Regions from separate parts of the Paenibacillus sp. MDMC362 genome, predicted to be linked through region 1. Evidence: riboswitches for the same ligand, from Rfam matches in the RefSeq annotation. Region 1 holds a riboswitch; each other region holds the start of a gene.

Region 1 (10,583 bases):
GCTCCCTGAGGTGATTCAGGCGAATCCCGATCTCGTCATCGTCGGCGGCGGAATTACAAGCCAAACCGACAAGAAGGCCACAGCGGCTCAAATGAACGAGCTTGTGAAGCAGGCATAAGTCACCATGAGTCATAACATCTTTCAACATGCATCCGTCATTGCCAAGGAGTTATCGGAATCTGTACAGCAGGTGGATGCTGGCGAGATCGAGGACTTGATTGAACGGATCATGCAGTCCGATGCCGTCTTCTTGGCAGGGGGAGGAAGATCCGGTCTGATGATCCGGGCTTTCGCCATGCGGTTAATGCAGATGGGATTTAAGGTTCATATCGTCGGCGATACGGTAACACCGGCCATCGGAGCGCGTGACCTGCTTCTTATCGGTTCAGGCTCCGGCGAAACCCAAGGATTGGTATCCATGGCTCGGAAAGCCAAGGAGATCGGGTCCGCCGTTGCGGTCGTAACCGTGAGACCCGAATCGACTATCGGCAAGCTTTCGGATGCCATGGTCCAACTTCCGGGAACAACGAAGGAGCAGAATCAGGAATCACTTGTCACCGTTCAACCAATGGCTTCTTTATTTGAGCAGAGCATGCTGATCGTGCTCGATGCGGTTATCCTGAGATTGATGGAGAAAAGCAAGCTTCGCTCCGACCAAATGTTTAGCCTGCATGCCAATTTGGAATAAGAAGAACCGGAGATGATGATAGGTTTGCCGCTTTGATGATATCACCGCAACCGTTGTATAATATAGAGAAGAAGGGGTGATGCATTATGGCAAACGAGGTCAAGCAGCGAATTAATCTGAAGGAAATAAACTGCCATAAGGAGTTAACCCTGGCGGTCATCGGCGGCAAATGGAAACTGATCATCCTCTGGCATCTTGGCTTGGAAGGCGTGAAACGCTTCGGTGAACTGAACCGAATGATTCCCCACATCACGCAAAAAATGCTGACCAATCAGCTTCGTGAATTGGAGGAAGATCAGCTGGTCCACCGCGTGGTTTACCCTGAGGTTCCCCCTCGGGTCGAATATTCGCTTACACCTTACGGGGAGAGTTTGATGCCTATTCTAAAATTGATGTACGATTGGGGAAAAGATTACGGCGAACAAGTCATCTGGAAAGACGGCGAGTTGCCTGTGAATAAAGACGATGAACAGGCAGCGGAGGAAGCAGTCGCCCAAAAGCTGTAATTTCTCGAACCTGCTGCATGCGAATGCATGAGCAACGGGATCGTCACAATTTCATCCGGCAGTAAAATTCATACTTCCGAGGTTTATTTAACAAGGAAGCTGTCGTTTTCGAGCGGGAGCCGAGTAACAGCACGATTTTTCTTAAGATAACTTAGAGCAATGCTAGTATGGAAAAGCCCTCCTTATATGTTAAGGGGGGTTATTGAGCGTGATGATTCTGAGTTCTGAAGCATTAAAATAAACGGCGAGCCAATGGGCTCGCCGCCGCTGGTTTGCTCTTCCTTGATCCATATAATTGTTGCCGGCTTTCAAGGTATTCAGTGAGTTGATTAAACGTACCGCCAAATCCTTGTTTCACCATCGGAGCCATTTCATCAAATGCTGCTAGTTCTTCTGCAGTTGCGTTAACAGGTCCCCCTTGCATGGTAAGCGTGGTTTTTCCATCGTTTTCTTAGGAATACCCTTGAGGCCCCCACCATTTGCCGAAGATTTCAGGGTCGGTCCATACTCTAAAAACCAGTTCCCTGGGGGCATTGAAAACACGTGACAGAAGTAAGCCTTGTTAAGGGGACTTTTTATGGGAAGTTTATAAGATAAAATCCGAAGTAAATAGGGATATATCCATTTAATAAAAAAAGCCAAACTCGTCTGAACGAGTTGGCTTATTAAAAGCGACCGCAGTCTGTTCATTATTTGTTTATCGGTTGGCCGGCATATGCTTGGACATTTAGCGGAGCTGTGAGGTATTTTGGAGCTTTAGCTACAAATGCCTGAAAATGGCTGCTCGCATTGTGGAGCCCCACAGCTTCCTGGTCTTTCCACTGTTCAACCATGAGATACGTGTTATCCTGCTCCGTATCTTTAAGCAGCTTATAAGATTCATTTCCTTGTTCCGCGCGGGATGCCTCAATAAGTTCTTTTACGGATTCCAGAAATTCTGCCTCTAGTTCACTGTTTACTTTCATTTCTGCATGAATAATAATCATCGCGATGACCTCACTTCCACTCCGCAATACGATCAATAGGAAGACGGGTCGTCAGACGCGCTTCTTTGGCAGCTTTACCTACAGAGATGAGCATTACCGGCACATAACGTTCTTTCTCCATACCAAATGCCTCCGCAATCCGCGATTTGTCGTATCCGCCAATGGGGTTCGTGTCATATCCACGGGCACGAGCAGAAAGCATAAGCTGCATGGAGACCAAGCCGCTATCAATAAGGATCATTTCACGGAAAGACTGTGCCGGAATACGTCCGAAGAGATCGGTATAGTTTGCCATCATCTGATCTTTAATCTCTTGTGGCAGATAACCGCGTTCCACAGCGCTACCCATAATTTCATCTGCATTGTCGAATGCGTTCATATCTCCAAATACAGCAATGACTGCGGAAGAAGTTGAAACTTGCGTTTTGTTCCCTGGTGCAAGCTCTTCAAGCGTCGCTTTACCTTCCGGGCTATCAACGACAAGAAATCTCCAAGGCTGAAGATTAACGGATGACGGAGCCAAAGTCGCTTCTTCCAAAATTTCAGTCATTTCTTCACGGCTGATTTTGACCGATGGGTCGTATACCCGCACGGAGCGCCGGGAAGTAATAATTTCTTTATAATTATTGTTTAGGGAAGTTACAGTCATGATATTCTCTCCTTTAATCTCTATAAGTTAATTGGTCTTACTTGGTTCTTTCATTTGTTGAATTTGGCTGTTCAGTTTCTGTAGTGTTTGAACAAACGCAAGTCGCTCTGATTCCGTAAGGTCTGCCTGCAGTTCCTCCATAAAACGATCTTTCTCTGCCTTAAAAGCTGCTACTTTACTTTTGCCCGCTTCAGTTAGCTGTACCAACGTAATCCGGTTGTCATTCTCACATCTGGTTCGGAGAAGTATTCCTTCCGCTTCCAGCTGCTGAACATGACGGGTCACCGCGGCTGGATCAATAGACACTGCCTTCTGCAGATCCGATTGGCTAATTTGGCCCCCCGTCAGTTTGCATAGGAGTTCGAGCCGATTGGGGCTAACTCCAGCACATCGTTCAAACCGGGTCGAAATATGCTTGTTTAAATGCATTAGCAAATACAGCAGGTCTTCCGTATGGCACGTAGCGATTATAAAGACCCCCTTCAATTCATTGACTCGTCAATGTTTGATGGGTCAATCATATACTTTTGTTTTCTGAAAATCAAGTCTTTTGCATAAAAAACTGAATCGGATTTCATGTATAATAGAAAGTAGTTTCCTAATTCATAGAGTTGAGGAAAGATAGTTATTCATGGAGAATGTAATGCTAACGCATGAACAACATAAATCAGGAGGACAAGGTTATGGCAAAAGCAAAAGTTCCCAAGAGACCCACTAGAGATGAGTTTGTACTGGAAGAGCTCGGAAATCAGCTTACGGAAGCTTACCAGGAGGAATCGGTCATCGTACTGACGGTCTGGGGATGGGAAGAAGCAGTCCGCGGACAAATCGATCAAATGGACTCCCGCACAGGGAAGGTGCACATGAAAGAAAATGGCGTCATTACGAAGGTTCCTTTTATGGATATTATGGAAGTGAATTATCCCAGGGACTAATTGGAATTATATCGAAAAAGGAGATCCTGCGAGGATCTCCTTTAGTTTATCTCTGTCTAACTATAACCATCTATTCGCTGTCATTGTACCACGCCACTGAGCAAGCTTTCCCACTCCTGAACGATGTGGTTTTTGTCCAGACGATGGCCGATCAGCGTAAGATATCCACGTTGAAGCTGCAGCTTGCTTGGCTTACATTCAAGCTGTGAACCCGCCCACTGAACTAGAGAGGGACCCGTCGAGAGCTGGATGTAGCCTTTGGCCCGAATCAGGCTGGAGCCAAGTGCAGCGAGAAACGTCTCGATCGCGCTCAACTGAAGCGGGAAGGGGGATGGAGCAGATAAGGTCAAAGTATCCATGCCCGTGAAGGATGTGCTGCGGTGTCCAGACTCTTCTCCGTGCAGATGGCTATGGTGGTCATTGGCAGGTCTCTCTGGCTGGTGATGCGCATGCTTGCTGTGATCACTAGTCAACGGTGTGTCTTGCGTACGATCCGCAAGATTCCCTGGCTTCCCTTGCGAAGGTGGAAACGAATGGCTCGGGTCCTTAGAGGGCTCAAGCTGAAGCTGTAGCGTCGAAAACACTTCATTTTCATCCAAACGGCTGTAGTCGGTTACGGCCAGACTTGCCGCCGTGTTTATTTTTCTGATGGAGGTCATGACTTTGTTGATCTGTTTATCATCGCATTCCCCCGCCTTGTTAAGGATAATCATATCCGCGAAGCTAATCTGTCCCCGCAGGGTGCGCACCAGTTCACGACTGGATGCAAAGAAGCTGTTGTACTCGAGGAATTTGCTGCAGTCGGCCAAGGCAATTTTGCGCTGGATTGAGATTCGATCAGCCAGGGACGGATCCTGCAGATCCTCAAGAATCTGTTCAGGATTCGCCACGCCGGTCGTTTCGATGAATATGAGATCCGGCTTCTGATCGAACAGGGTTTGTAATGCTTGACCCATCTCGTCTCGCCTGGTGCAGCAGATACATCCGTCGAGCAGCTTCTCAATCGGAAGATCGGGGATTTGGCCGGAAACCGTATCGCCATCCACATCTTGTTCGCCCATCTCATTCATAAGCACGGCGGTTCTCCACTGCCGCTTGGCGGCATATTCCAGCAGTCTGAGCAGCAGCGTGGTTTTGCCGCTTCCCAAAAATCCGCTTATCAATACAACGGGTATCTTGTTCATTTATTTGTTACCTCCTTGGTCGGGGTTATCGAATACAGCTCGTCAAACTCTGCGACGGAGTCCGGATTCGTGAAAATGTAAGGGGATGCCGGCTGCTCGATCGGCTGAATCTGCTTCGCTTGAATTTGCAGAGTCTCTTTACCATTTAAGGTGGCTACCTGGATCGTGCCATCAATCTGGACCCACGTATCATTTGCGAACGACGCAGCATTCGTGCCGCGCACAAGAACCCCGAACGGTACGGCGTCGGCGGTGCAGCACATCACGAGGAATCGGCTGACGGCAAAGGTATCCTCATTCATATGTCCGTCGCGGAAGACGAAACCTTGCACCGAGATGGTTTTTCCTTGAAAATGCTCCTTGTACATATCCATGGCCCCGACAGTTTCCGAGAAAATGTCCGGTTCTACCTTAATGACGGGCAGCGAATATAAGCGCTTGGCAAGCTCTGCAAACTCCACACTATAGATGTCCTTGGCAACGAATCGTTCGTTCAAAGCGATATTTTCATCTGCCCCTTGATCCAAACCGGGTAATCGATTATCCGTCCCTGAAAAGGCGGACGTGTTGCGGTCATCGGTTTTACGCCGTACATCGGGATTCGGATAGGTGTAGATCATTCCTTTTTTGGATGCCATATCGCTGCCCAAGGCTTGGTCCGGCAGGAGCAGGCCAAACAGCAGCGGCACCGAGAATAACCCGTATACCGTTACGTTTTTGACAAGGCCGGTAGGCAGAGGGTGCTCGCAATCACACACCTCTCCGGAATCGCCCGAAAGAGAATGCCACATCATTCCGAATGCAATGAACAACAAGGGAACCGGGCAGAGAAGCAGCAGGGTCTGCATATGAGGCGCAAGGTAATATTCGAGCGAATCTGAAGCATTCAGATGCATGATATAAGCGGCGAGAGCCGCAACAAGCAGCGACCGGAGCATATAGTGAATCCGTATCCTCAAACTGGACTTCATTCTCCCAATCACCTCCAATCTCAAGCGGATACCTGATGATCCTACACGGTCCCGGTAATCTCGTTTGGTTTTTCGTCAATCTTTTATCCTTAGGCAGCTATCCACCCAAGAGTGCGTTGACGGCTACAGAGCCGATAAAGACAAGCGTCATCACCAGCAGGCTTAAACCGATCACGAATTTAGTCTTGAAAGTAGTCGACAGCATAAGCAAGCTTTTGAAATCCAGCATCGGGCCGAGCACGAGGAAGGATACGAGCGGACCTACGGTGAAGGTGTGCGTGAACGCCGATGCCACAAATGCATCCGAAGTCGAGCAGAGGGACAGAATGAAAGCAAACCCCATCATGAACAGGTAAGAAGCGGCGGGACCGTTCCCCAATGCCAGCAGCTCTTCTCTAGGAATGAAGGATTGGATGCAGGCTGTCAGGAATGCGCCAAGAACCAGGTATTTGCCCATTTCGATCAATTCGTCCCCGGCGTGGACAAACAGACTTCTCCAGGTTTTGGGATGCTCGTGCAGCTTGCGTTGACCAACGGCCGAATTTTGTTCGGAAAACTCTTGTAAGGAACGCTTGAGCGGGTTGTTCCTAGAAAATACATAGACAAGCAAACCTACCGTTACCGCGACTGCAAAAGCCAGTCCCATCCGGCCGATCGTTACCTCGGGATGTGAACGGAAGGCCATGATCGTCGCAGCGAACACAATGGGGTTCAGGATAGGCCCGCTGAGAATAAAGGTTACAGCGATGTAGGCAGGCATCCCCTTAAGCATCAATCTTCGGACGACCGGGATCATCCCGCATTCACAGATGGGAAAAACGATCCCCAGCATGGAAGCGAACAGGACGCCGATGACCGGATTTTTGGGCGTGATCCGACGCACCCACTGTTCTTTAACGAACAGCTGGAGAAGGGACGACAGCAGCACTCCAAGCAGCACAAAAGGAAGCGCCTCAAGGAAAATGCCCGTAAAAACCGTTTTTACCTGCTGTATGTCACGGCTTGATATTAGACCTGAATCGTTCTGCAGCCATATCGTCAAGACCGGTATCACGAAGACAAGCGGAATCATGAAGGGCAGCATTTTGAAGATTACCGGATTTTTCATTCGGGCCTCCTGGAGCGAATTGTTCTTAGGACATTCTATGCTTGTACCATCGGCAACATACTAGATTCTTGCAAATTAATCAAAAGAATTACGATTTAACACGTCAACTTCATGACCGGTAGCGCGAAGTCCAAAGTCGTGGTATATTTAAAAAAGTTATCTGTGTGTTACTGGCGTAGCTTGGGGTACCAAGAGGGAGCACATAGGATCATATGCCGTACGCCTGGGCAAGAGGTAAGGAGACGATCAGTCGCCTTGCCTCTTTATGTTTTTTAATACAATGGCGAAGGAGCGGATTAGCATGAGTAAGGAACCCGTAATTTTGGATGGAAAAAAGGTATCCGATGATATTAAGGATAAGCTGGCGGTGAAGGTACAGGAATTGAAGCAGCACGGGATAACGCCTTGTCTGGCAACGATTCTAGTTGGCGATGATCCAGCTTCGGCGACCTATGTGCGGATGAAGGGAAATGCTTGCGAGCGCCTTGGCATCATATCCAAGAAAGTGGTGCTGGAGACATCGACATCGACCGAGGAGCTGCTCGCCGCGATACAAGAGCTGAACGAGGATCCGAATGTCCACGGTATTCTGCTCCAGCATCCGGTGCCGCATCATATCGATGAACGGGCGGCTTTTGATGCCATAGCCATTGAAAAAGACGTGGATGGTGTGACCACGCTCGGTTTCTCGCAAAATGCGTTTGGTTTTGCCGATTATCCGTCTTGTACGCCTGCCGCGATTATTGCGATTATGGATTATTATGATCTGCCGATCGAAGGGAAGCATGCCGTGGTGGTCGGACGCAGTCCGATTCTGGGTAAGCCGGTATCAATGATGCTGCTCAATCGCAATGCTACCGTTACGATCTGCCACTCGAGAACGAAGAACCTCGGGGAGCTTGTGTCCCAGGCGGATATCGTGGTTGCGGCCGTAGGCAAGCCTAATTTCATTCAGGGGAACTGGATTAAGCCGGGAGCCGTTGTATTGGATGCCGGCTACAATAAAGGGAATATCGGCGACTGCGATTATGAAGCCTGCGCAAAGGTGGCATCTGCGATTACACCGGTACCGGCAGGTGTCGGCCCCGTTACGATTGCTACATTGCTGAAGCATACCGTCGAATCGGCCGAGCGAACCGTGCAAGCCTAAGGGAAATCCATAGACCATTTGTTTATGAATGAAGGGTGCGCCGATGAATTGTCCCCTTCGAATCGTTTACTTTCTAGCAAGAGCCTGGAACTTGGAAAAGATATGGTTCCTGCCATAATAGGCTTGGAGTCCCCATTTCACGGATTCCTGGACGTCATGGTATAGTTAGGAAAAAAGCGAAACGAAGGGGAGAGATTCATGCACAAACGAAACATGATCCATTGTACTGCCCAACTAGGAGCTGTGGAGGACCATCTGTTCGTTGCAGCGCCGCAAGCGGCTCTCGGGAGCACCGAATGAAGAACACGATTGCAGATATTGCCAAAAAAGCCGGAGTCGCCAAAAGCACGGTCTCCCGTTTCTTAAACGGAGGCTCCGTCAGCAATGCAACACGCCAAAAAATTGAGCTGGTCATTCAGGAAACCGGCTATATTCCGAATTCGTTTGCACAAAGCTTGAAAGCGAAGAAAACCAGCATGATCGGCACCATTGTACCGCGTCTGGATTCATTCTCAGCATCCCAGACCGTTGCCGGCATGGATGAAGAGTTAAGGAAACACGGTTATCAGCTTCTTATTATCAATGCAAGCCAGGACTTATCCAGGGAGATTGAAGCGCTGTATGATCTCGCCAGGCAAAAAATATCTGGCATTATTTTATTTGCCACTCAAGTGACGGAAACCCATCTTGCCGCGATTCAAGAGATCGGCATCCCTGTCATCCTGTTAGGACAGCAGCATAAGGATGTTCACAGCATGATTTATAACGACTATGCCGCAGGCTATGACATGGGCCGATATGTGCTGTCCAAGGGACATCGCCATATTGCCTATATCGGGGTGACGGAACAAGACGTTGCTGTCGGAGTTCAGCGGAAGGAGGGGTTTCTGAAAGCGGTAAGCGAGTACAGTGAGGCGGAAGCGGATCTCTATGAGAGTGGATTTAAGATGTCGGATGGTGTAAAGACCGCATGGTCCATTTTTGAATCGAACCGAACGATGCCAACTGCCGTGGTCTGCGCAACGGACAACATTGCGTTAGGCGTTATGAAAGCGGCACATATGAAGGGCATTCAAATTCCTAACGAACTCTCCGTTACCGGATTTGGCGGATACGACGTAACCGAGGTGATTCATCCTGGATTGACAACGGTTAAATATGGATATTCCCAAGCGGGTCATCTCGCCGCACAGCATATTATGAAGCTGGTCAACGACGAGCCTGTGGATTTTCTGACGGTTATGAGCTGCGATATGATTCATCGCGAAAGCGTTGACAATCTAAAATAGGTATTTTATACTGAAAAAAGCGGAACCGGTTCCAATACTGCATTTGCTTGGTATTGGAGCTGTGTTCATTATTTTTACTCCTTATTGGAACCGGTTCCACTATAGGTGAGTTAGGCAGATGTTCATGGATAGCATGAACCGTTTGATTTTTTTAGTAAGCCCATTTATAAGGAGAAGAGATATGGACAGAGAACAGAAATACCGACGCCTGGATCAGGCTTCTCCCGAAGAGCTTTCCTCCCTAAGGGAGAAAGTGAAATTAAGCGAATGGAGGCAGAGGTTTCACGTACAGCCCATCATGGGCTTGCTGAATGACCCTAACGGGTTTTCTTATTATAACGGGGAATATCACTTATTTTACCAATGGTTTCCGCTGGGTACGTATCACGGCTTGAAATACTGGTACCATACATCCTCGAAAGACCTGGTGCATTGGCAAAACCGAGGCATCGCCATTGAACCTGGCCACTCGCAGGATGCTTATGGCGCTTATTCGGGCAGCGGAATCGTGAAAGACGGCAAACTGTATCTGATGTATACCGGAAATGCGCGGGATGAGGAATGGAACAGGCAATCTTATCAATGCATGGCCGTGATGAACCGTGATGGATTGGTCACGAAGCTCGATAAGCCGCTGATCGACCGTGTGCCGGACGGATATACCGAACACTTTCGGGATCCGAAGGTATGGAAGGACGAAGACAAATACCGGTTCGTCATCGGCGCCCAAAGGGGCGATCAGACAGGAACGGCTGTCGTATATGAATCACCGGATTTGCTGGATTGGACATGTAAAGGGGAAATCCAAACCCGTCTTGAACATTTCGGCTATATGTGGGAGTGCCCCGATTATTTTGAACTGGAAGGACGGGGCGTGCTGCTGTTTTCGCCGCAGGGGCTGAGCCCGCAAGATGACGCATACCGGAACATTTACCAATCCGGATACATCTCGGGCAAGCCGCTGGACCGGAGCACGCTGGAGTTTGAACACGGCTCGTTTTACGAGCTGGACAGAGGTTTTGACTTCTACGCACCGCAGACCATGCTGGACGAGCAAGGCCGGCGCATCATGGTAGGCTGGATGGGTTTGCCGGAGGTCGTCTATCCAACTGACTCG
Region 2 (10,583 bases), on a different contig from region 1:
GTCCAATCACTTGAGTGTCCTTGGAGATGTTGATAATGATGTCGTTGTCGATGGATTGATCTGAACCTACATTGATATATAGTTGGTCCTTTGACGTGCGTTCGGATGTAGTTATCGTGCCTTCGGCTTTGGGCGCTGAGGTGTCGGAGACTACAATCTTATCTGCATGCGGCAGGGCAGGGTAAATCACGTTCATGTATTCGGCTTCGATTCGCAGACCCGATTTTAAGGCTTCAGCCGTTAACGATTTGCCCCCGGCATCTACAATCTTGGTGTCGCCATCAACAGCGAGCACGACGTATTCGAGGTCACCTGCTTTAGCTGGTTTACCGGAAACGCTTATTCTTCCATCCTTCATTTCTGTAAGGATGCCGTCGATGCCGGCTGCTTGCTCCTGATCGTTATTCTCGGCATTCGTATTGACCCGTATAAAATTCGTTGAGGATTGAGGAGGCATGCTTAAGGCCACGTAGGGTCCATAGAAAGCGCGAATGCTCATGCCGGCTTCCAGGTCGCTTGCTTTTAGCGCACTGCCGTTTTGATCGATGATTTTTGCTTTTGGATCCAGATGAAGCAGCATGGTCTCTTTATTGTCGTTGTACAGATTGGTTCCTTCCACCAGAATGCCCTGTTTAGTTACCTCCGAGATAGTTCCATCAATACCGGCGAGGTCGTTATCCTGTACAATGATCGTAAGAGCCGAGCCTTGAGCGGGCAGGCTCTTCGTTATGTTTGGGCTATAGAAAGCTTTTATCGCTTTGTTTTTATCCACGATCGTTTGGAGCTGGACTTGGTTGCCTTTGGCATCAATGATTTTAGTATCTTTGGATATCGAGAGCTTGATTTCTTGTTGATCGGTTGCTGCCAAGTCGCGGCCGGTTACGGTAATCCATGTGCCTGATTTGTCATTGACGAAGTCCGTTATGTAACCCATCGTTCCAGGAACGCTTTTCTTCACCTGGTTCGTGATGTTGCCTTGTCCCTTATGGGCTGTAGCAGGAGGGACGGCCTGTGCATTCGCTGCTATTGGCAGTGCCGCCATCGCGAGAACCGTAGCGGTTGCTAGTACTTTGTAGATTTTTTTCATGGTAGGTATCCTCCAAATGTAGATTATCCTAGAACGTCAGGATTCAGCTAAGTCGTATCATGAATTGGTAAAATGTACTTGCTGCATCACTATAGACGGGAGAAATAATAAAAGGTTGCAGCACCATGAAAAATCATGAAGACGCATCATCATGCTGATTACGAACACAAACATCAAGAAGTCAGAGTCCTTATATTCAAAGCACTTCCCTCAATGTGTCATATATTCGCTGCTGCAGTTTACAAATGAGCTTCATATAGGATATAAACGATCTAATGATCGCAACAGTTTGACCAGGTGAATAGTTCAAGAATCGAGGGATGATCTATGAATCTTCATGCACTACGCATTTTTAATGATGTCTCCAAGACGGGAAGCATTACGAGATCGGCCGGCAATCTGCTGTTAAGTCAACCAGCCGTTACGGCCCAAATCCGCAATCTGGAGCGGGAGCTCGGCATGAAATTGATCGAGGCTAACGGACGCAATATTCAATTGACTGAAGCAGGTAAAGCGTTGGCCAGGCATTCCCAGCGGTTATTTGCGATGGAAGCCGAGATGGAAGAGACGATGGAGGCCATCAAATCCGGTCAGCAGGGAAGTTTGCGAATATGCGCCACGGAGCTGCCGGAGAGCGCTTTGCTGCCCGGATGGCTGGTTGGGTATAAGCAGCGGCATCCAAGGATGGATGTGCAGCTGATGAGAGGAAATTCCCGAACCGCGCTGCAGCGGTTACAGGACGATTCGGTGCATATCTCCATCGTATGCGGCAGCTGGCCCATTGAAGCGGAAGGTATCGAGACTTATACAATTATGGAGGATGAATTAATTTTTGCTGTGCCTGCCCTTCATCGACTAGCCGATAAAGAAGTAACTTTCCTTGAGCTTATGGAGGAACCCTTTGTGCTCAGGGAAGAAGGAAGTTACACGCGAAAACAGTTATGGTCGTTGATGGAGTCATCGGATGCACGCGAACCTCGACGCTCCATAACGATAGAGGGGTTGAAGGAATCCATTGAAGCGGTAAAAGCGGGGTACGGGGCTGCATTGGTTCCAGCCCTTTCTATCAAGAAAGAATTGGCTTCGGGCGAACTTGGCAAGGTTAAAGTGTCAGGCGTAACTTTCCCGCACCCTATTCGGTTATGCACCAAGAAACAAGAAGAGAGACCTGCGCAAGTCCATTCGTTTATTTCCTATATTCAAGCGGATATCCGCGAAAAAAATCAGTATATCCATGGATGATGAAGGCTTGCCCTTGATTCATCCATTTTTTTTATGAAAAGGAGTGAAAACAATATTATTTCTTTATCCGCATTTGAAGTACACTCGGTTAAAGCGGACGCTGGATAACAATGAGAAGGAGTGGGCTGCATGAGAGCATACCTGTTTGAACATTTGGAATTTGTGCGTGCACAAACGTTGAATTTTGTAAGGGATCTCCCGGATGATATAGCGGAGTGGATTCCGAGTGGAATGAATAACCACGTGAAATGGAATATGGGTCATGTTTTATTCATAACGGAAAGGTTTGCGTTCGGCGTGAATGGTGAAACCATGGCCCTTCCCGTTGAATATACCGAGCTGTTTCGATCGGGTTCTAAGCCAAAGGAGATAAGCGAAGCGTGGCCATCCATGCACGAGCTTGTCGAACTGCTTGAGGGCCAGGTCCATCGAATCGAACACAGGTACAACGCGCGTCTGCACGATACGGTTTTATCCCCCTATACAACCTCCAAAGGTTTAAAGTTAACCCGGGTTGAAGAATTCTTAAGCTTTTGCTTGTATCATGAAGGCATGCATTTTGATAAAATGAAATCGATTCTCAGCCAAAATATCCAGTGATTTGACATATTATGCAGGAGTCACATACATTTATGGCGAATATATCCGGGAAGGCTGGTAAAGTGAAAGAGGGTGACCCGGCGTAATTAAGAAAGATTTGTATATACGGCGAATCGCATTTGCCCCTGTATTGAAGTGTACGGCATGAAGAGGACACTTGAATACAACTTGAAGAGGAGTCGGGCAAATGGATATCGTAACGTTAAGATTAATAATTCGCGAGTTTGAACCAGAAGATTGGCAGGATGTTCTGCAATATACATCCGATCCGGTGGTGATGCACTACATCCCTGAGCCGGTGCATACAGAAGAAACAGTAAAACAATTTCTTGCTCAGAACAAGGGCGATAAAGCTCATCATTATGCCGTCTGCCTGCAAAAGGAACAACGGGTGATTGGACACGTGGTGTTTCATCCATGGTTCGGCGAGCATACCTATGAAATTGGCTGGGTGTTTCATTCGACCTACCACCGTAGAGGGTATGCCACGGAAGCTGCCAGAGCTTTGCTTCAGCACGGTTTCGGGGTAATGGGCTTGCATCGGATCATTGCGACATGCCAGCCTGAGAATACACCTTCGTATCGGGTGATGGAGAAGCTGGGCATGCGGAGAGAAGGCTATTTTCAACAGTGTATTCCTCGTGGGGATATTTGGTGGGATGAGTATTACTATGCTATGCTGAAGTCTGAATGGCGTACAATGTCATAATAGAATGAACAAACGATAGTCGACAGCAAAGAAAGCCTGACGCTCTTAATAAGGGAGCAGCAGGCTTTTTTTGCTAAAAAATGATTGAATGTGATTGAATGGATACTAAGGGTAGATTAAAGATTGGGCGCTGGGGGTGCAGCATGACACGAATTATGGCGGCAAGGGAAGCTCGGGTCAGAAGAAAGCGTGCCGTGATTCAGGTGATGGCGGGATTCATTGGAATCCTGCTAATTTATACGCTATACGTGGGCATCGCCATTTGGAATTATGCGCATAGGACAGCAAATATCCCGTCGGATGCAGCCATAGTGCTGGGGGCTGCTGTATGGGAAGAGAGGCCATCGCCTGTTTTTCAAGGACGCATCGATCATGCACTATGGCTGTATGACCGGCAGTACGTAGACAAGCTGATATTTACAGGGGGACGCGGTTCGGAGGATGAACTTGCCGAATCGGAAGTTGCCAGGCAGTATGCCATCGAGCACGGTGTTCCAGAGAGTGACATCCTTGTCGAGACGGCTTCGACGATCACCGAGCAGAATCTGCACTTTGCCAATAAGGTAGGAGATTCAGCAGGGCTGTCCTCTTACCTCATTGTAAGTGACCCGCTGCATATGAAGCGGGCGATGATGATGGCGGAAGATATGGGATTGGAAGCCAATCCTTCGCCCGCAGCCCGAAGTGCGTATCAAAGCCTGAGTAGCAAAGTTCCTTTTTTAATCAGAGAAGTCTTTTATTACATCGGTTATCAACTGGCTTCACCATTCCGATAAAGGATGCGCAGAGGAAGGCCGTATCCTATTACAGATTCTGGAGATCGTTCGCAAGCATCTGATGGCTGTCCTTATCGGTTACCATATCAAGATAACTTGTCGCTTTTTCTTGGGACACGAGAGCTTGCTCCTTGTTTCCCAGGCTCAGATAGGCTCGGGCTTCTGCTTCATACCCGTAACCTATATAGAATGGTTCGAGGCTTGCCGATGATCCGACAATGATGCAGCGCTTGGCATAACGCAGCGCTTAATCGCCTTGTCCCACTACCGCATACACTCTGGAGAGCTGCCAATATCCTATGGAAAGGTTGCGCTGTGTATGATCCTCAACCCGTGTCCAGTGCCAGAACGAGCTGTGACACATATGAATCATGTTTTCCTCGTCTTCCGGTGTACGTTGTTTGTTCTCCAAGATCCCCCATACTTGATTGAAGCAGTCTATCGCAAATTGTTTATGTGTTTGTGGTTCCTGATTGTCCATGCCTTTTCCTCCGATATATGTATGCGTTATAAAGCCGGTAAATGGATCGTAAAGGTTGTCCCATGGTCGGGTACGCTCTCGACGTTCATCGTACCGCCATGATTATGAATAATGTTCTTGGTAATCATCAGTCCGAGTCCCGTCCCGGTGTCTTTGGTCGTAACAAAGGGCTGTCCCAGGGATTGGATTTGCTCCTGCGTCATGCCAATCCCTTCGTCCTGCACGATGATTTGAACCTCTTGAGCGTTATGCAAAATGTCCAAGGTAATGGTTCCGCCTTGATTCATCGCTTCCATGGCATTTTTCAGCAGGTTGATGAACACTTGCTTGAGCTGGTTTACTTCACCCTGGACGAAGACTGGTGCCATTGGATAATGAGGGATGATCTCGATATTTTTGAGGGCTGCTTGAACCTTCATAAGCGTAATGATCTGTTCCATAATGGCAAACACGTCGATGGGTCCGCTGACATGGACGCTCTGCGGTTTCGAGAGCACCAGAAGTTCATTGACAATGAGCTCGATGCGTTTGAGCTCCGATTCAATGATTTCAAAATAGAGCTCGTTGCTGCGTTCCGCAGATCGCAGCAATTTTACGAATCCGTTAATCGAAGTTAAGGGATTCCGAATTTCATGGGCAATGCCGGCGGCCAACTGGCCGGCGGTGGTCAGCTTCTCGGATTGCATCACCCGATCCTCTTCCATCTGCTGCTCTGTGATGTCTTTAAAGATCCCGACTGCCGCTTTCTCGCCTTCATAATTTATGATCAACGTGAATCCCGTGACCATTTTCTCCTGCCCGTCTAAACAGCGTATCAGATAATCGACGCTTCCGATCTCTCCGCTTTCGGCATATTTTGCCCTGCGTTTCATCAGTTTGTTATGGTCCGACACATCGACGATCACATCCGTGGATATTCCCAGAATGTCACGGGGGTGAGTCGCGTTAATGAGCCTGAGCGCTGCAGCATTTACGTAGTGTATAATGCTCTTCTTGGTTATGAACACGGAGAGAGGAAGCCCTTCCATAAGCTGGAGAAATGCGTTTTCCTCCTCAGTAAGCTTCTGTTCCTTCAGCTCAAGCTGTTTCATGAGTTGTCTCAGCAGTGTTCGATCTTCAAACTGCACCAAGTAGCCACGGCGACGCTGATCCAACTCCTGCAGCATGGTGCATATACTGAGATATACTTCACGATTGGACGGATGGTGATAAACATATTCAAATCTAGCTGGGAGCGGCGGATGATCTTGAGCGGTCCTCGCATTCCAAATCACTTGATTCAATAATGCGCGGATGCTGCTATCTTCTTGTGGCGCCCCGGCAGTTAACTCCTGCTGTGAATATCCCAATAGATCACTTAGTGCCGAATTGACCTTAAGAATCGAACCATCAAGCGATATCAGTGCCATTCCGATTACGGCTTGCTCAAAGGCAAAATCATGATTAGGGTTGGAATAGGGCAGCACAGCAAGTCTCCTTTCAAATATCTGACAGGAATGAATTTATCCATATTATATGTTGGACCTTATCATACATCAATCCTTTAAAGCGATAGATCTTAACTTAGCTTCAAGTTATGACGAAACTCAAGATAATCTATCACATGTCATAGAAAAGAAAGAAAATGAGCGGTGCATTTATGGTCATGACATACATAGCTCAAGAAAGGCAAGGCAGGAGGAATACCTTGCCTTTCCGAAGAGACACAGCTGTTATTAAAGAACCGTTTTTTTCAGATTATGAATCTCATGAGCCAGAGATTGCTTAAGCTCATCCGTTATGGGTCCCATAGGCAATCGGAGGGAGTCCGACGAGATGATGCCCTGATTGGCAAGCAGCCATTTAAGCGGAGCAGGATTCGACTCTTCGAACAGCTTTTGAATATAGGGAAACAGCTTGTTAAACTCGACCTCGGAACAGAAGAAATTCCCTTGGGCTGCTAATCGAAACACCTGAAGGAAATCCTCGGTATTCATATTAGCCGACGCCAGTATACCACCAGAGGCTCCATGAACAAGCATTTCATAAAAGAGAGCATCATTACCGCATAGAACGGGCTTCGTATCGTATGGGGATAAGCTTCTCAAAAGCTCTGTGCTTGCCGTGCTGTCTTTCATCCCGATCACCCCGGGTATCTCCATGATTCTTCTTATGGCATCAACAGGTAGCCGGATTCCGGTACGCGAAGGAACCTCGTATAAAATAACGGGGATTCCGATTTCGGCCACCCTTCGAAAATGATGGAGGATGCCGTCGATCGAAGGGCGACTGTAATACGGCGTGACGACCAATACCGCATCAGCACCGATCTGGCCAGCCAGTTCCGTTCGCTTCATACTGGATACCGTATCGTTCGTACCGGTACCAATGATGAGCGGCAATCGTCGTTCGTCCAGACTCCTCCGTGTTTCTTCCACGATCTGTACGACTTCCTTCCAAGCTACAGTGGGCGCTTCACCGGTCGTTCCGTTGATAACCAATCCCTGAATATCACAGGATAACAAATTCTTTAAATAACGATGATAAGACGGAAGATCCAGTTCGTAATCCTGTGTAAAGGGAGTGATCACTGGAACATACACGCCATGCAGTTCTTGCTGACTCAGCATAATCTTTCCTCCAATTCGTGAGTGATGGCTATACTTTAACATAGGAAATAAAATCGGAGTTATCTATAATAATAGATAATTATTATCAATATTATTGATAAGGAGACAGCGATGGAACTTATTTATCTGCATACCTTCAGAGAGGTTGCGATTCGCCAGAGCTTTACGAAAGCCGCGGATGTGTTGGGTTATGCCCAATCCAGTGTAACCACCCAGATTCAAAAGCTGGAGAAGGAATACGGCGTCAAGCTGTTCGAGCGATATGGCAGAGGCTTGCGCCTGACGAAGTCCGGCGAGGAGCTGTTCAAGTATGCCGTTCAAATGCTGGATCTGTTCCAGCAGTCGAAGGAAAAGCTGACCAAGCAAGGTGGAGGAACTTTATCGATCGGAACGATAGATTCGCTGGCCGCTTATTTTCTTCCGTCCGTCATTCACAAACTGAAACAAAGGCATGAGGATCTTGTCATCCGCTTACAACCGGATCGTGAAGATAGCATCCTCAGTAAGGTGAGAGAGGGCGAGTACGATCTCGGTCTTATTTTGGATCATAAACCGGAGGATTCCTCCTTGAATTGGATCCCCATTCGGGAAGAACCCCTCCTGCTGATTGTCCATCCGGATCATCCCCTTCGTGTTGAACCCGTCATAGAGTTAGAACACCTGGCAGATGCCGAATGGATTATGCCCGAGGATAGCTGTAATTATCGCATGATGTTGGAAAAGGTGCTGCGTGCCAGCGGAGTTCCAATGCGAATAGGCCTGGAATTGGGCAATCCAGAGGCGATCAAGAGATATGTGATGTCCGGTACAGGTATTTCATTATTGCCACAGATGGTAGCAGAGGAGGAAATCAGGCGTGGTGAGCTTGCGATTCTTCCCTTTGCCCATTCTGACATTCAACTGGACATTCAGTTGGTAATCCACCCCAAGAAGTGGCTGTCGCAATCGCTGAAGGATACAATCGATATGCTGAAGTCTAAATCCTGATGTCGCCTAACGGTGATATTGCAATTAACGGGAAGATTAAGTATGATTTAAATAACAATGTATAGGTTTGTGTGTGACTGGCGTAGCATGGGGGACCATGAGGGAGCACACAGATGACGACGGCCGTACGCCTGGGCAGAGGTAAGGGAAGCTTATTTTCCTTACCTCTTTATTATTTTCTGCTTTTTTTTATAAGTCTCTGAAACTACGAAAAGGGGATAAAACAACGATGTTAAAAACGAAGAAAATACTGCTGCTAGGATCGGGAGAACTGGGAAAAGAAGTCGTGATTGAGGCCCAAAGACTGGGTGTTGAAACCGTAGCCGTCGATCGTTATGCCGACGCTCCGGCCATGCATGTTGCCGATCACAGCCATGTCATCGATATGCTGGATAGGGAGAAATTACGCGCCATCATTGAGCTGGAGAAGCCGGACCTGATCGTACCCGAAATCGAGGCGCTCGCTACTTCGGAGCTGGTTAGACTGGAGGAAGAGGGGTACCGGGTTATTCCAACTGCCAGAGCTGCGAAGCTTACGATGGATCGTGAAGGGATTCGCCGGTTGGCTTCCGAGGAGTTGGGACTGCCTACTGCGGGCTATCGATTTGCCGATACTTATGAGGAGTTTAAACGGGCTGTCCTGGACATGGGTTTTCCGTGCGTAATTAAACCGCTGATGAGTTCTTCAGGCAAAGGCCAGAGTGTATGCCGCTTAGAAGGGGACATCGAGTCCTGCTGGAACATCGCCATGGAAGGCGGCCGCGTGCAGAACGGCAGAGTGATCATTGAGGAATTCATTGCATTCCAGTCAGAGATCACGCTTCTGACCGTTCGCTCCGTCAATGGCACAAGCTTCTGTGCGCCAATCGGTCATATTCAGGAGAGCGGGGACTATATCGAATCCTGGCAGCCGCACAACATGTCCGAAGAGCAAGTGGAGGAAGCTAAATATATTGCAAGGACGATTACCGACGAGCTTGGCGGATATGGATTGTTTGGTGTTGAATTGTTCCTTGCCGCGGATAAAGTGTATTTTAGCGAGGTGTCTCCGCGACCGCATGATACCGGCTTGGTTACGCTGGTGACGCAAAATTTATCTGAGTTCGCGCTTCACGTCCGTGCCATTCTTGGGTTTCCGATCCCGGAGATCGAATTGATAACGCCGGGAGCCAGCCGTCCGCTGAAAGCAGCGCGAGAGCTGGAGAACTACACAATTACCGGTGCCGAGCAAGCACTGGCTGTTCCGAATACGCAGCTGCGCATTTTTGGGAAACCGGTGACCAAGGTTGGAAGACGAGTCGCAGTTGCGTTGTCAACCGCCGGCACAGTAGAGGAAGCGCGGGTGCGTGCGAAGCAGGCTCTGGATAAGCTAGCTGTTGAAGAAGCATAAACAATCCCGACTCAAAAGGTCAGCCGATTTGCCGGTTGATCTTTTTTTATTGAAATGACTTCGCCGATCAAAATCCGGTGTGAACCGTTCAGACCATAGGGAATTGGTATCGTTATGATTTTGGATGATAAATATGCAGAAATTTATGTTCTTTCATGATAAGATACACAAGAATACAAACGACCTTCACCCATTATAATGTTTTCAAGGTGCTGCTCTATATAGGCACAGTTAAATCGTTATATTATCAAAATAAATAGATGAGAAAACGTTTATGACGGCATAGGAGAATCTACATGAGAGACATGACGCAAGGAAGTCCGATCAAGCTGATCATCATGTTTACGATCCCGCTTTTGATCGGAAATATTTTCCAACAATTTTATAATATGGCGGATACCCTGATTGTGGGGCGCACCATTGGTGTGAACGCACTTGCGGCAGTCGGATCGACGGGAAGTATTTTGTTTTTTGTCATTGGCTTTGCCCAAGGCTTGACGGCAGGTTTATCCATCATAACGGCGCAGCGTTTTGGCGCCAAGGATATCGCGGGCGTTCGCAAAAGCGTGGGAACGAGTATATGGATTAGCCTTGTATTCACGGTTGTTCTGACCATTGTGAGTGTCATATTCACAAGGCCTGTCCTCGTCATGATGAACACGCCGGCGGAAATTCTGGATGATGCTTATTCGTATTTAATCG
Region 3 (10,583 bases), on a different contig from region 1:
GGCCATGGCTCCATGTCACTTTGTGCATGGGACCGTGGTTTTTTTGAAGGGGAGAACCTTTCCGTGCGGTCAACTGCCTGCTAGTCAAATGCGCCGTTTCATGGTAAAATAAAAAGTCGTTTACACTTCATTGTGATGCGAAGTGGAGTGCAAAAAGGCATATCTTCAGGAATATATCTTAGAGAGGTGAATTCCTTTGTTGGACCGATTACAATCCCTTGCGGACCGTTACGAGAAGTTAAGTGAGCTGTTGTGCGATCCCGATGTCGCTAATGACTCCAAGAAGCTCAGGGATTATTCCAAAGAACAATCCGATTTACAGCCTGCTTATGAGGCTTATGTTGAATATAAAAATGTTATTGAAGAGCTCGAAGCTGCCAAAACCATGCAGGGCGAAAAGTTGGATGACGAAATGCGCGAAATGGTGAAAATGGAGATCGAAGAGCTTACCCAGCGCGAACAAGAGCTGGCGGAGAAGATTCGGATCTTGCTGCTGCCGAAGGACCCGAACGATGACAAGAACGTCATCATCGAGATTCGCGGCGCAGCCGGCGGCGACGAGGCGGCGTTGTTTGCTTCCGACCTGTACCGGATGTATACCCGTTATGCGGATACCCAGGGCTGGAAGGTTGAACTGATGGACGTTAACACGAACGATCTGGGCGGCTTCAAGGAAGTCATCTTCATGATCAATGGCCGCGGCGCATACAGCAAAATGAAATTCGAGAGCGGCGCGCACCGTGTTCAGCGGATTCCGGCTACGGAATCCGGCGGTCGTATCCATACCTCTACCTCCACCGTGGCGGTCATGCCGGAGGCGGAAGAAGTGGATATCGAGATCCATGACAAGGACATCCGCGTGGATACCTTCTGCTCCAGCGGTGCAGGCGGTCAGTCCGTTAACACCACCAAGTCGGCGGTACGCGTAACGCATATCCCGACGGGGATCGTGGCTACGTGCCAAGACGGCAAATCGCAGAACTCCAATAAGGAGAAGGCGCTGCAGGTGCTTAGGGCCCGTATCTTTGATATGATGCGCCAAGAGGAAGAAGCGAAGTATGCCGGTGAGCGGAAGAGCAAAGTAGGTACAGGTGACCGCAGTGAGCGGATCCGTACGTACAACTTCCCGCAAAGCCGTGTGACCGACCACCGGATCGGACTTACCGTTCACAAGCTGGATCAAGTGATGAACGGGGAGATTGAAGAGATCGTATCGGCGCTGACCCTTGCGGAGCAGGCTGAAGCGATGGAAAAAGGAGTATAACGCTTTGAAGCGGACGAGATTTGAATTAACGCCGCAGCGCAGCATAAGAGAAGCCTTTGTGGAGGCTTCTTCTTTTTTAGACGGCATGCGGGTAATGGAGCCGCAGCGGAATGCGCAGCTGCTGCTGGAGCATGTGCTGGGATTGTCGGGAACCTCATATTATATGGCGCTTGCGGAGCCGTTTCCGGCGAACCGGCGCCACGCCTTGGAGGACGTCATTAATCGCAAGGCGCAGGGCGTACCTGCGCAGTATATTATCGGCGAGCAGGAATTTTACGGCCGGCCGTTTGAAGTCACGTCGGCGGTTCTCATTCCGCGTCCGGAAACGGAGCTGCTCGTGGAAGCGGTGCTGAAGTATGGACGGGAGCTCACTCCGCGATCAAAAAGGTTAAAGGCCATAGACATCGGCACCGGCAGCGGGGCCATTGCTATTACGTTGGCATTACAGGAGGCGGCGTGGGATTTGCTTGCGAGCGATATTTCGCCTGATGCGCTGGAGGTCGCTGCGCGTAATGCGAAGCATCTGAATGCCGATGTCGAGTTCCGGCAGGGGAACCTGCTGGAGCCGTTCGCCGGCATGGCGCCGGACATCCTCGTCTCCAACCCGCCTTACATTCCGGCAGAAGATATTGAGGGGCTTCAGCCCGAAGTCCGCGACTATGAACCGCGAACGGCACTGGATGGCGGGCCGGACGGTTTGAATCCGTACCGGATCATGATGGAGCAGCTGCCCTTGCTGTCAGCGCCGCCGCGGCTGATTGCCTTCGAGCTGGGCATGGGCCAAGCCGGGGATGTGGCAGAGCTTTTGCGGAGTGCAGGGCACTGGAAGGAAATCGTCACGGTGCCGGACTTGGCGGGCATTGACAGGCATGTCTTGGGAATTTTACGTTAATTGTATTCGGGGCTGATTTCTTTTAAAATAGATGATGGGCTGAGCCGGTTAAATGGGTTGTTTTCGTTCAGATCGTTACATGGCCTTAATCGGCAAATCAGTGTTTACAGCTCCGGGCACAGGGGGACCAAAGCATGCTTCAGAAATTCAAGAAGATTGATTTTGTTATCGTTTTTGTACTGTTGATGCTAATGGTTGTCAGTATTACATCGATATATAGTGCCACGCTTGACACCACCGGATTCGAAAAACACTATATCAAGATGGCGATATTTTATATCCTCGGATTCGCAGCCTTTTTCGGGCTCAGTTTGATTGATTATCGTTTATGGAATAAATACGCGCTGCACATATACATCGGAGGGTTATTAACCCTTTTGCTGCCTTCCTTCATCGGCCAGACCAAAAATAATGCCACGGGCTGGATTAATCTCGGTATCGTTGATTTCCAGCCTGCAGAGTTGTTTAAGCTGGTGCTGATCATATTTATCACCTATATTCTTATCCGAAAGAACAAAGCAAAGTTGTCTTTTTGGCGGGACATCGTACCGATTGGGCTTTTGACGTTTATTCCGTTTGCCGTTGTCATGGTTCAGAATGACTTGGGTAATGGACTAAGTTATATTGTCATCTTGCTTGGGTTATTATGGATCGGTAATGTGAAGTTTTCGCACGCTCTTATCGGACTGCTGCTTGTAGCAGGGATTGCATTCGGTGGAGCTCAGGCCTATATCCACTATCATGATGAAATTAAAGAATCGAAAATCATGGAGAGCCGCGGTCATTGGATGGAACGGATCGATCCATGGCTGGTACCCGAGAAAGCTACCGCGAAGGCGAGTTATCATACGAACAACGCCAAGTTGGCAATTGCTTCAGGCGGTATGAGCGGGGAAGGGTACTTGCAGGGGAGCTCCGTACAATCCTCACGTGTGCCTTATACGTATTCGGATTCGATTTTTGTGCAAATTGCAGAGGAATATGGCTTCATCGGTTCTTCCGTTCTGTTGTTGTTATATTTCATACTTATTCACAGGATGATCTTGATATCATTGGAAAGTCGGGACAAAGCGGGTCCGTTTCTAATCATTGGCATTGTGGCCATGCTGCTGTATCAAATCTTTGAGAATATCGGCATGTTTATTGGATTGATGCCTTTGACCGGGATTACGCTGCCCTTCATCAGTTATGGCGGAACCTCACTCATTATTAACATGGCGTGTCTCGGGGTCGTCATGAGTGTGAAGCTGCATGGACAGGAAGTGGAGGAGGATATGCCTAATCCTCAAACGTACCGTTCCGCTCCGCCCAAACAGGCTTGATTCGGTTTATTGGGATTTAGAATCAGAGAGATGCTATTGAAAGCAGCATCTCTTTTGTATTTTTTGCTGGTAACTACAGGAGGGCCCGTGAATTGTATTAGAGGAGGAAATCTTTTAGAATAATTCATTAGGGGCTAGTAGGCATACTCCTTGAAATGCTCCATTGCAGTCTGCCTTTAGCGTTTTTAACGAATATGTTCTGTATCAACGATAAGCAGGTCAACTTTCTTTTCGAATAATCGTTATATGCCTGTATAGGCAAACCGGGGGCGATCAGCTCCAGGCACAGGGGGACCATTAAGCATGCTTCAGAAATTCAAGAAGATGGATTACGTTATTGTTTTCGTACTGGTTATGATGATGGGTATCAGCATTACGTCGATATATAGCACAACCGTTGACACCAAATTTGAGGGCTCTCATCTCCGCATGGTTGCCTTTTACATCGTCGGCTTTATTGCTTTTTTTGGCATAAGCCTGCTGGATTACCGGTTGTTGATTAAATATGCTAAATATATTTACCTGGGCGGATTGGCCGTGTTGGTCCTCGTTATGTTTATCGGTAAGGATATTAACGGCGCCCAAGGCTGGATTTACATTGGCAGTTTAAGTATACAGCCTGCTGAATTGTTCAAGCTGATCCTGATTATTTTCCTTTCTTTTGTATTGGTGCGCAAAAACAAACCGCTGCTGTCCTTCTGGAAGGACGTTGTTCCGATCGGACTCTTGGCATTCGTGCCTTTTGTGCTCGTTATGGCCCAGAATGATTTGGGTAACGCGCTCAGTTATGTCGTGATTTTGTTGGGGCTGCTCTGGATCGGGAACGTCAAGTTCTCCCATGCGCTCATAGGGCTTGCGCTTGTGGCAGGCGTGGCCTTCGGCGGCGCCCAGGCCTATATTCATTATCATGATGAACTGCTGGAATCCAAAATACTGAAACCGCACTGGGTGGAACGGATTGATCCATGGCTCTATCCGGAGAAAGCGACCGCCAAGGCCAGCTATCATACGACGAATGCGAAGCTTGCCATCGCTTCGGGCGGCATGAGCGGCGAGGGCTACATGCAGGGATCGTCGATCCAGTCGGGCAGAGTGCCTTATGCGTACTCCGATTCCATATTTGTGCAGATAGCTGAGGAATTCGGGTTTATCGGATCTTCCGTTCTGCTTCTGTTATATTTCATCCTGATCCATCGGCTGATCCTGATCTCCCTGGAATCCAGGGAGCGTGCGGGACCGTTTCTCATTATAGGGATCGTGGCCATGTTCCTATATCAGATCTTCGAGAACATCGGCATGTTTATCGGCTTAATGCCGCTGACCGGGATTACGCTGCCCTTCATCAGCTACGGGGGAACTTCCCTAGTGATCAGTATGGCCAGTCTGGGAGTAGCCATGAGCGTGAAGCTGCACGGACAGGAAGTGGAGGAAGATATGCCGGATCCGAATGCCTATCGCCCGGCAACTTCTAAGCAGGCGTAAGCTTTTCTTTACGGGAAGCTCAATAATTACGGAGACAAACTGAATAACCGATCTAAACAAAGATGCGATTCCGACTGGGGATCGCATCTTTTTTTGGTATTATGCCGCGCCACTCTATGATTTTTTATCGAAATTGCTAGATTCAACGTTTATATCTTTTACCTGCGGACATACTGATAGCATCATAGAGTTTCGTTCATAGAGAGGCGGTTGTCCGAGATGAAAAATGTTAGTGAAACCCTCCGTATTATCGTGAAAAAAATGGTTGTGCTCTTATCCTGTATGTTTATGGTTATCATGGCTTGGGAGGGACAGCAGATTGATGCTTCCGTTGTTGGCGGTCCGATCCCTCAGGAATCGATACGACTTCGCATACTGGCGAATTCCGATAGCCCGTCCGATCAGCTGGTCAAAAGAGAGATTCGTGATTCGGTCGTTGAGCAAATGCAGCTCTGGGTCCTGCAGCTGGAGAATCCGCAAAGCCTGGAAGACGCCAAAGAATTAACCCGGCAGCATCTTCCGGAAATCCGCCAATTGGTGGGTGAAGAGTTGAAGAAGAGAGGGATTACGTACAGTTACACCGTAGAGCTTGGCGTTGTGCCGTTCCCGACGAAGTTATACGGAGGCACGGTGTATCCGGCCGGCGATTACGATGCGCTGCGGATTACGTTAGGCGAAGGTCAAGGGCAGAACTGGTGGTGCGTCTTGTTCCCGCCGCTTTGTTTCATCGATGGTGGCAGCGGGGATGCGGCGGCTCAGCCTGTTGATGCAGGTATCCAAACGGTTTCAGCAGAAGCCGGCGAGGCTTCCCAAGAGGAAGCTCCGAAGAATGCAGGCGACAGTGAACCGGAGGTCCGCTTCTTCTTGTGGGATATGTTCCTTGGCATTTGGAACTGGGTGGTAAGCTTGTTTTAGGATTATAAGCGAGTTGATTTTCAATCCTGATCGGGTATGATAAACTTTGAAGTAGAAGAGTGTGTTCAAAAAGGTGGATTTTCAGCAAACGCCATCGAAAGCATCTGCTTAGGCCCGGCTGAATTCTAGATTCGATGCCGAGCTGCTTCCTGATTCGCTTCGTGTTAGATATAGAATTTATAAGTTATCTTGCTGCGCTGATGAAATTCTGTATCGCAAGAAAACCTACCTTTAAATCGCGGTCGTTCGTCCTTGAATTGACCTCGATTGGTTTTCTTATCAAAAGCGGACTTTTTGAACAACCCTAGAAGAGTGCTTTCTCTTTGGCGCGACTGGTTTGAGTGGGAACCGGCACGGGACTGAAGAACGAAAAGCGCTTTTTATTTTGGGGCATAGCAACACACGCGTTGGAGTTTATATATTTCATATACAGAAAGTTTGGGATAGGAATGGAACAGAACGGGAATGGCATGAAACTTAGTCAGCAGCAGGATAACGGCTCCCGCCAGGCTGCTGCAAATTCAACCCAGGTATGGCATGTATCGAACTCGCTGTCCAGGGAGAGCTTGAGTTTGGAGAGGGAGGCGAAGCAGGCCCTGCAGGAAGCGGGGCAGGTGCTGGAGCGGGGCGGAACGGTGGCTTTTCCGACGGAAACGGTCTACGGGCTTGGCGCAGATGCCGGTAACACGGAAGCGGTCGAGCGTGTGTTTGCCGCGAAGGGCCGGCCGTCGGACAATCCATTGATCGTGCATATTTCGGAGCTTACTCAGCTTGACGGTTTGGTCCGTCATGTGAATGAGACGGAAAGGGCGCTGATGGCAAGGTTCTGGCCTGGGCCGCTATCGCTGGTGCTGCCCGTTAAACCGGGCGCTGTATCCCCACGTGTGACGGCGGGGCTCGATACCGTTGCCGTGCGGATGCCGGATCACAACGTGGCGCTGGCTTTGATCAGCGCCGCCGGGCGTCCGCTGGCTGCGCCGAGCGCGAACCGATCCGGTCGGCCAAGCCCGACGCTGGCCAGCCATGTCCTGGAGGATTTGGCCGGGGCGATCGACGGCGTCCTCGACGGCGGCCCTGCCGGGGTGGGCGTCGAGTCGACGGTGGTGCAAGTCGGGGAAGACGGCGCCGTCACGGTGCTCCGCCCGGGCGGCGTCACGGCCGAGCAGCTTGCCGCCGTTGCGGCAAGCGTGCGGATGGACCCGGCGCTGCACCGCGCCGCCGGGGAGGCGGAGAGCCCGGCGCCGCGCTCGCCGGGCATGAAGTACACGCACTACGCACCGAAGGGTGCGATGTGCGTGGTGCAGGGCCCGCGTGCCGATGCGGTGTCGGCACGCATCGCGGCCGAGCTTGAGGCGGCTGCCAGGCGCGGGGAGGTGACCGGCGTGCTGTCATTCGACGAGCACATCGGTCACTACCGCGCGGACGTTGCCGTCTCGCTCGGCAGCCTGGCCGCGCCGGAGGAAGCGGCCCGCCGGCTGTACGCCGGCTTGCGCCGGTTCGATGACGAAGGCGCCACCTTCATCCTGGCCGAAGCATGTCCGGAACAAGGACTCGGGGCAGCCATCATGAACCGGCTGCTGAAGGCCGCGGGACACCACATCATCGATGTGAATTAAAGCTGCCGCATGAACGCTTTTGGCATGATTTCCACCTTGTCCGCATATGGTGTACAAGACCATGGGACTTGGGGGAATGGGCATGCTGGAGGCGTCTGTCCAATCGGGACAGCTTGCGGCGATTCTAATGATGGCGGTTGCTCTCGGACTGGACGCATTTTCGCTTGGAATCGGTGTTGGATTGAGAAGCGGTATGCGCTTAGGCCAAATGCTGGGCATCAGCTTCATGATCGCATTGTTTCATATGCTGATGCCGCTGCTGGGCTTATTTGCCGGCCGCTATGTTGGCATGTTACTGGGCCACGTTACAGGGCTTGCGGCCGGCGGGCTGCTGCTTTTGCTGGGCGGGCATATGATGTATAACGCCTGGCGTGGCGGAGAAGGACAGCGAATACAACCTACCGCATTTTTAGGCATGCTGCTGTTTTCGCTTAGCGTCAGCATCGACTCCTTCTCGGTAGGCGTTTCGCTCGGAATGTTTGTGGATGATGTGCTGTTTATCGTGACTTCCTTTGGGGTGGTGGGCGGTTTGCTGTCCATTCTCGGCTTGCTGCTTGGCCGTCAGGTAAGCAATAAGCTGGGGGAGTACGGCGAAATGCTCGGCGGACTAATTTTGGTTATCTTTGGCATCATGTTTATTTTTTGAAGCAATATTTGTTACAATAACCCCAAAGAACCTACGAACGGGAGGAACGGACCGTGAAAAATATATTGTTTGTCTGCACGGGAAACACCTGCCGCAGTCCAATGGCTGAAGGCATGCTGCGCAAGCTTGCCAAACAACGGGGCATTCCGCTGGAAACGAAGTCCGCCGGCGTCTCGGCCGTGGACGGAATGCCGGTGTCCCATCATACGGAATCCATACTGCGAGACCAGGATATCCAGGAACGCTTGGTGTCCAAGCCGTTGACCGCGAATCTGGTGGAGTGGGCAGACCTGATTCTGACGTTGACCCAGTCGCATAAGCAGTATGCTATAAGGCAATTTCCGTACGCCGCGGACAAGATGCACACGCTGAAAGAGTTTGTTGAGGATGACCGCCGGGTGCTGGACGATCTGCGGGAGCAGGATAGTCTGTATGCAGCGCTTGAGCTGGCCAGGTCTCTGGGCCACGATGTCAGCGACCGTGACCGGGAGCGTCTGATCGAGCTGCGTCAACGCATCCCGAGCTTCGATATCTCCGATCCTTTCGGGGGCTCGCGGGAGGAATATGAAGCCACGGCCGCAGAGATACGGACGGCGTTGTTCCGTCTTTTGGACAAGCTCGAAGCGGATCGGCATAACTTAACCTAGCCTTTAGTGATATGAAGCCTGCCATTGGGCTAAAAAGCCACTTGCCTTTCGCATGGTATTGCTTTAAGATGAAGTTGAAAAACACATGATCCGGTGTAACTGGCGACGAAGTGGATGAAACCACGATGGAGCATCGGAATATACGGCCGGTCGCCTGGGCAAAGAGCATTTGGAGCACAATACGTGCGCCGACTGCTCTTTTTTCGTCTTTTGCGCCCGATTTGGGTTATAATGGAACAAGCTAAAACGCAAAAGCGAACATACGAGGGGGTTTTTGATAGATGAAAATTGCATTGGGTACGGATCATGCTGGCATTCGTCTGAAAGAGGAAATCGTGGAAGTCATTCGGGGTCTTGGACACGAGGTGGAGGATCTGGGCTGCGGCTGTTCCGACTCCGTGGATTATCCCGATTATGCCCTTCCGGTGTGCGAGAAGGTCGTCTCGGGTGAAGCGGACCGCGGCATCCTGATCTGCGGTACGGGGATCGGCATGAGCATTGCGGCCAACAAGGTGCCGGGCATTCGCTGCGCGCTGACACATGATGTGTTCTCAGCTAAAGCGACGCGCGAGCATAACGACAGCAACGTGATTGCGCTGGGCGAGCGTGTCGTCGGTCCTGGACTTGCTGGCGAAATCGTCAGCGCATGGCTGACGACGGATTTCAGTCATGGCGAGCGCCATGTCGGCCGCGTGAACAAGATCAAGGCCATCGAGGAGCGTTACCTGAAGAATGAATCGCGATAAGTGAACGCGCGTAATACAGCTGCAGCTATCGTGATAAGGGATTGAAGCATCTTCTGTGAAAAATCATCGGGAGGACTGTGACATGACGGATATCTCCAAGGTTTCCTTGAACGAACAGACAGCGCGTATTGTCCGCGAACTGGCCGAAGCGGCCGTCTTAGGGCCGGGTAAAGTGTTGGTCATCGGAGCCAGTACCAGTGAAGTGGTTGGGCGTCGAATCGGTACGGGCGGCGCTCTTGAAACGGCGCAGCAGCTCCTTCAGGGCATTGCCAAGGTCCAAACGGAATTCGGTTTCGCGGTGGCCTATCAATGCTGTGAGCATCTGAACCGTGCGCTTGCGATGGAACGCGAGCTGCTCGAGCGGCTGGGCTTGACGGAAGTGGCGGCAGTTCCCATTCCGGGTGCCGGCGGGTCGATGGCTTCCGCAGCTTACCGCAGCATGAAGGAGCCCTGCCTTGCGGAATCGATTGAAGCCCATGCCGGTGTTGATATCGGCGAGACGCTGATCGGCATGCATTTGCGGAGAGTGGCGGTTCCGTTCCGGCCGACCGAGCGCTATATCGGGGAGGCGCGTGTTACTGCGGCTTATACTCGCCCCAAGCTGATCGGCGGAGAACGTGCGGTGTACCGACTCGAGCAGAGGGATGATTCCACGCTGTGCGATTGATTCGATTGAGAACTCGCTTTTTTAAGGATGACTACTTGTAGTGTTAATTTTGCAAGAAAAAATAACGATTGATTTGGGAGGATATGAACATGATGGAACATTTGCGGAAGAGTGACCCGGCTGTATTGGAAGCGATGGATTTGGAGCTGAAGCGTCAACGCAGCAACATTGAGCTGATTGCCTCTGAGAATATTGTCAGCGAAGCGGTTATGGAAGCAATGGGGACGGTACTGACGAATAAATATGCGGAAGGCTACCCTGGCAAACGCTATTACGGTGGCTGTGAGCGTGTGGATATCGTGGAAGATATCGCCCGTGACCGCGCCAAAGAATTGTTCGGAGCCGAGCATGCCAACGTTCAGCCGCACTCCGGTGCCCAAGCGAAC

The links. Region 1 has a riboswitch for ZMP and ZTP ahead of DP091_RS26340 (bifunctional 5,10-methylenetetrahydrofolate dehydrogenase/5,10-methenyltetrahydrofolate cyclohydrolase). Riboswitches for the same ligand answer to the same signal wherever they lie in the genome.
Region 2: another riboswitch for ZMP and ZTP. It lies ahead of purT (phosphoribosylglycinamide formyltransferase 2); the one in region 1 lies ahead of DP091_RS26340 (bifunctional 5,10-methylenetetrahydrofolate dehydrogenase/5,10-methenyltetrahydrofolate cyclohydrolase).
Region 3: another riboswitch for ZMP and ZTP. It lies ahead of rpiB (ribose 5-phosphate isomerase B); the one in region 1 lies ahead of DP091_RS26340 (bifunctional 5,10-methylenetetrahydrofolate dehydrogenase/5,10-methenyltetrahydrofolate cyclohydrolase).

What each region holds. Positions count from the first base shown of each region.
Region 1 is NZ_QLYT01000063.1:825-11,407, forward strand. It holds gene hxlA (3-hexulose-6-phosphate synthase) at 1-118, shown strand, start outside; gene hxlB (6-phospho-3-hexuloisomerase) at 125-688, shown strand; gene DP091_RS26295 (winged helix-turn-helix transcriptional regulator) at 775-1,194, shown strand; gene DP091_RS32415 (SRPBCC domain-containing protein) at 1,646-1,744, opposite strand; gene DP091_RS26305 (putative quinol monooxygenase) at 1,884-2,180, opposite strand; gene DP091_RS26310 (nitroreductase family protein) at 2,191-2,829, opposite strand; gene DP091_RS26315 (MarR family winged helix-turn-helix transcriptional regulator) at 2,857-3,258, opposite strand; gene DP091_RS26320 (YolD-like family protein) at 3,513-3,764, shown strand; gene DP091_RS26325 (CobW family GTP-binding protein) at 3,845-4,948, opposite strand; gene DP091_RS26330 (TIGR03943 family putative permease subunit) at 4,945-5,919, opposite strand; gene DP091_RS26335 (permease) at 6,017-7,027, opposite strand; ZMP/ZTP riboswitch at 7,184-7,263, shown strand; gene DP091_RS26340 (bifunctional 5,10-methylenetetrahydrofolate dehydrogenase/5,10-methenyltetrahydrofolate cyclohydrolase) at 7,329-8,177, shown strand; gene DP091_RS26345 (LacI family DNA-binding transcriptional regulator) at 8,474-9,466, shown strand; gene DP091_RS26350 (glycoside hydrolase family 32 protein) at 9,648-10,583, shown strand, end outside.
Region 2 is NZ_QLYT01000018.1:9,581-20,163, reverse strand. It holds gene DP091_RS09770 (peptidase) at 1-1,087, opposite strand, end outside; gene DP091_RS09765 (LysR family transcriptional regulator) at 1,415-2,329, shown strand; gene DP091_RS09760 (DinB family protein) at 2,459-2,929, shown strand; gene DP091_RS09755 (GNAT family N-acetyltransferase) at 3,117-3,638, shown strand; gene DP091_RS09750 (YdcF family protein) at 3,782-4,414, shown strand; gene DP091_RS31800 (hypothetical protein) at 4,662-4,895, opposite strand; gene DP091_RS09740 (PAS domain-containing sensor histidine kinase) at 4,922-6,361, opposite strand; gene dapA (4-hydroxy-tetrahydrodipicolinate synthase) at 6,611-7,504, opposite strand; gene DP091_RS09730 (LysR family transcriptional regulator) at 7,616-8,491, shown strand; ZMP/ZTP riboswitch at 8,555-8,635, shown strand; gene purT (phosphoribosylglycinamide formyltransferase 2) at 8,721-9,881, shown strand; gene DP091_RS09720 (MATE family efflux transporter) at 10,178-10,583, shown strand, end outside.
Region 3 is NZ_QLYT01000035.1:14,202-24,784, reverse strand. It holds gene prfA (peptide chain release factor 1) at 197-1,264, shown strand; gene prmC (peptide chain release factor N(5)-glutamine methyltransferase) at 1,269-2,156, shown strand; gene DP091_RS17860 (FtsW/RodA/SpoVE family cell cycle protein) at 2,291-3,478, shown strand; gene DP091_RS17855 (FtsW/RodA/SpoVE family cell cycle protein) at 3,782-4,960, shown strand; gene spoIIR (stage II sporulation protein R) at 5,180-5,875, shown strand; gene DP091_RS17845 (L-threonylcarbamoyladenylate synthase) at 6,346-7,491, shown strand; gene DP091_RS17840 (manganese efflux pump MntP) at 7,574-8,137, shown strand; gene DP091_RS17835 (low molecular weight protein arginine phosphatase) at 8,191-8,784, shown strand; ZMP/ZTP riboswitch at 8,870-8,951, shown strand; gene rpiB (ribose 5-phosphate isomerase B) at 9,066-9,530, shown strand; gene DP091_RS17825 (TIGR01440 family protein) at 9,613-10,197, shown strand; gene DP091_RS17820 (serine hydroxymethyltransferase) at 10,287-10,583, shown strand, end outside.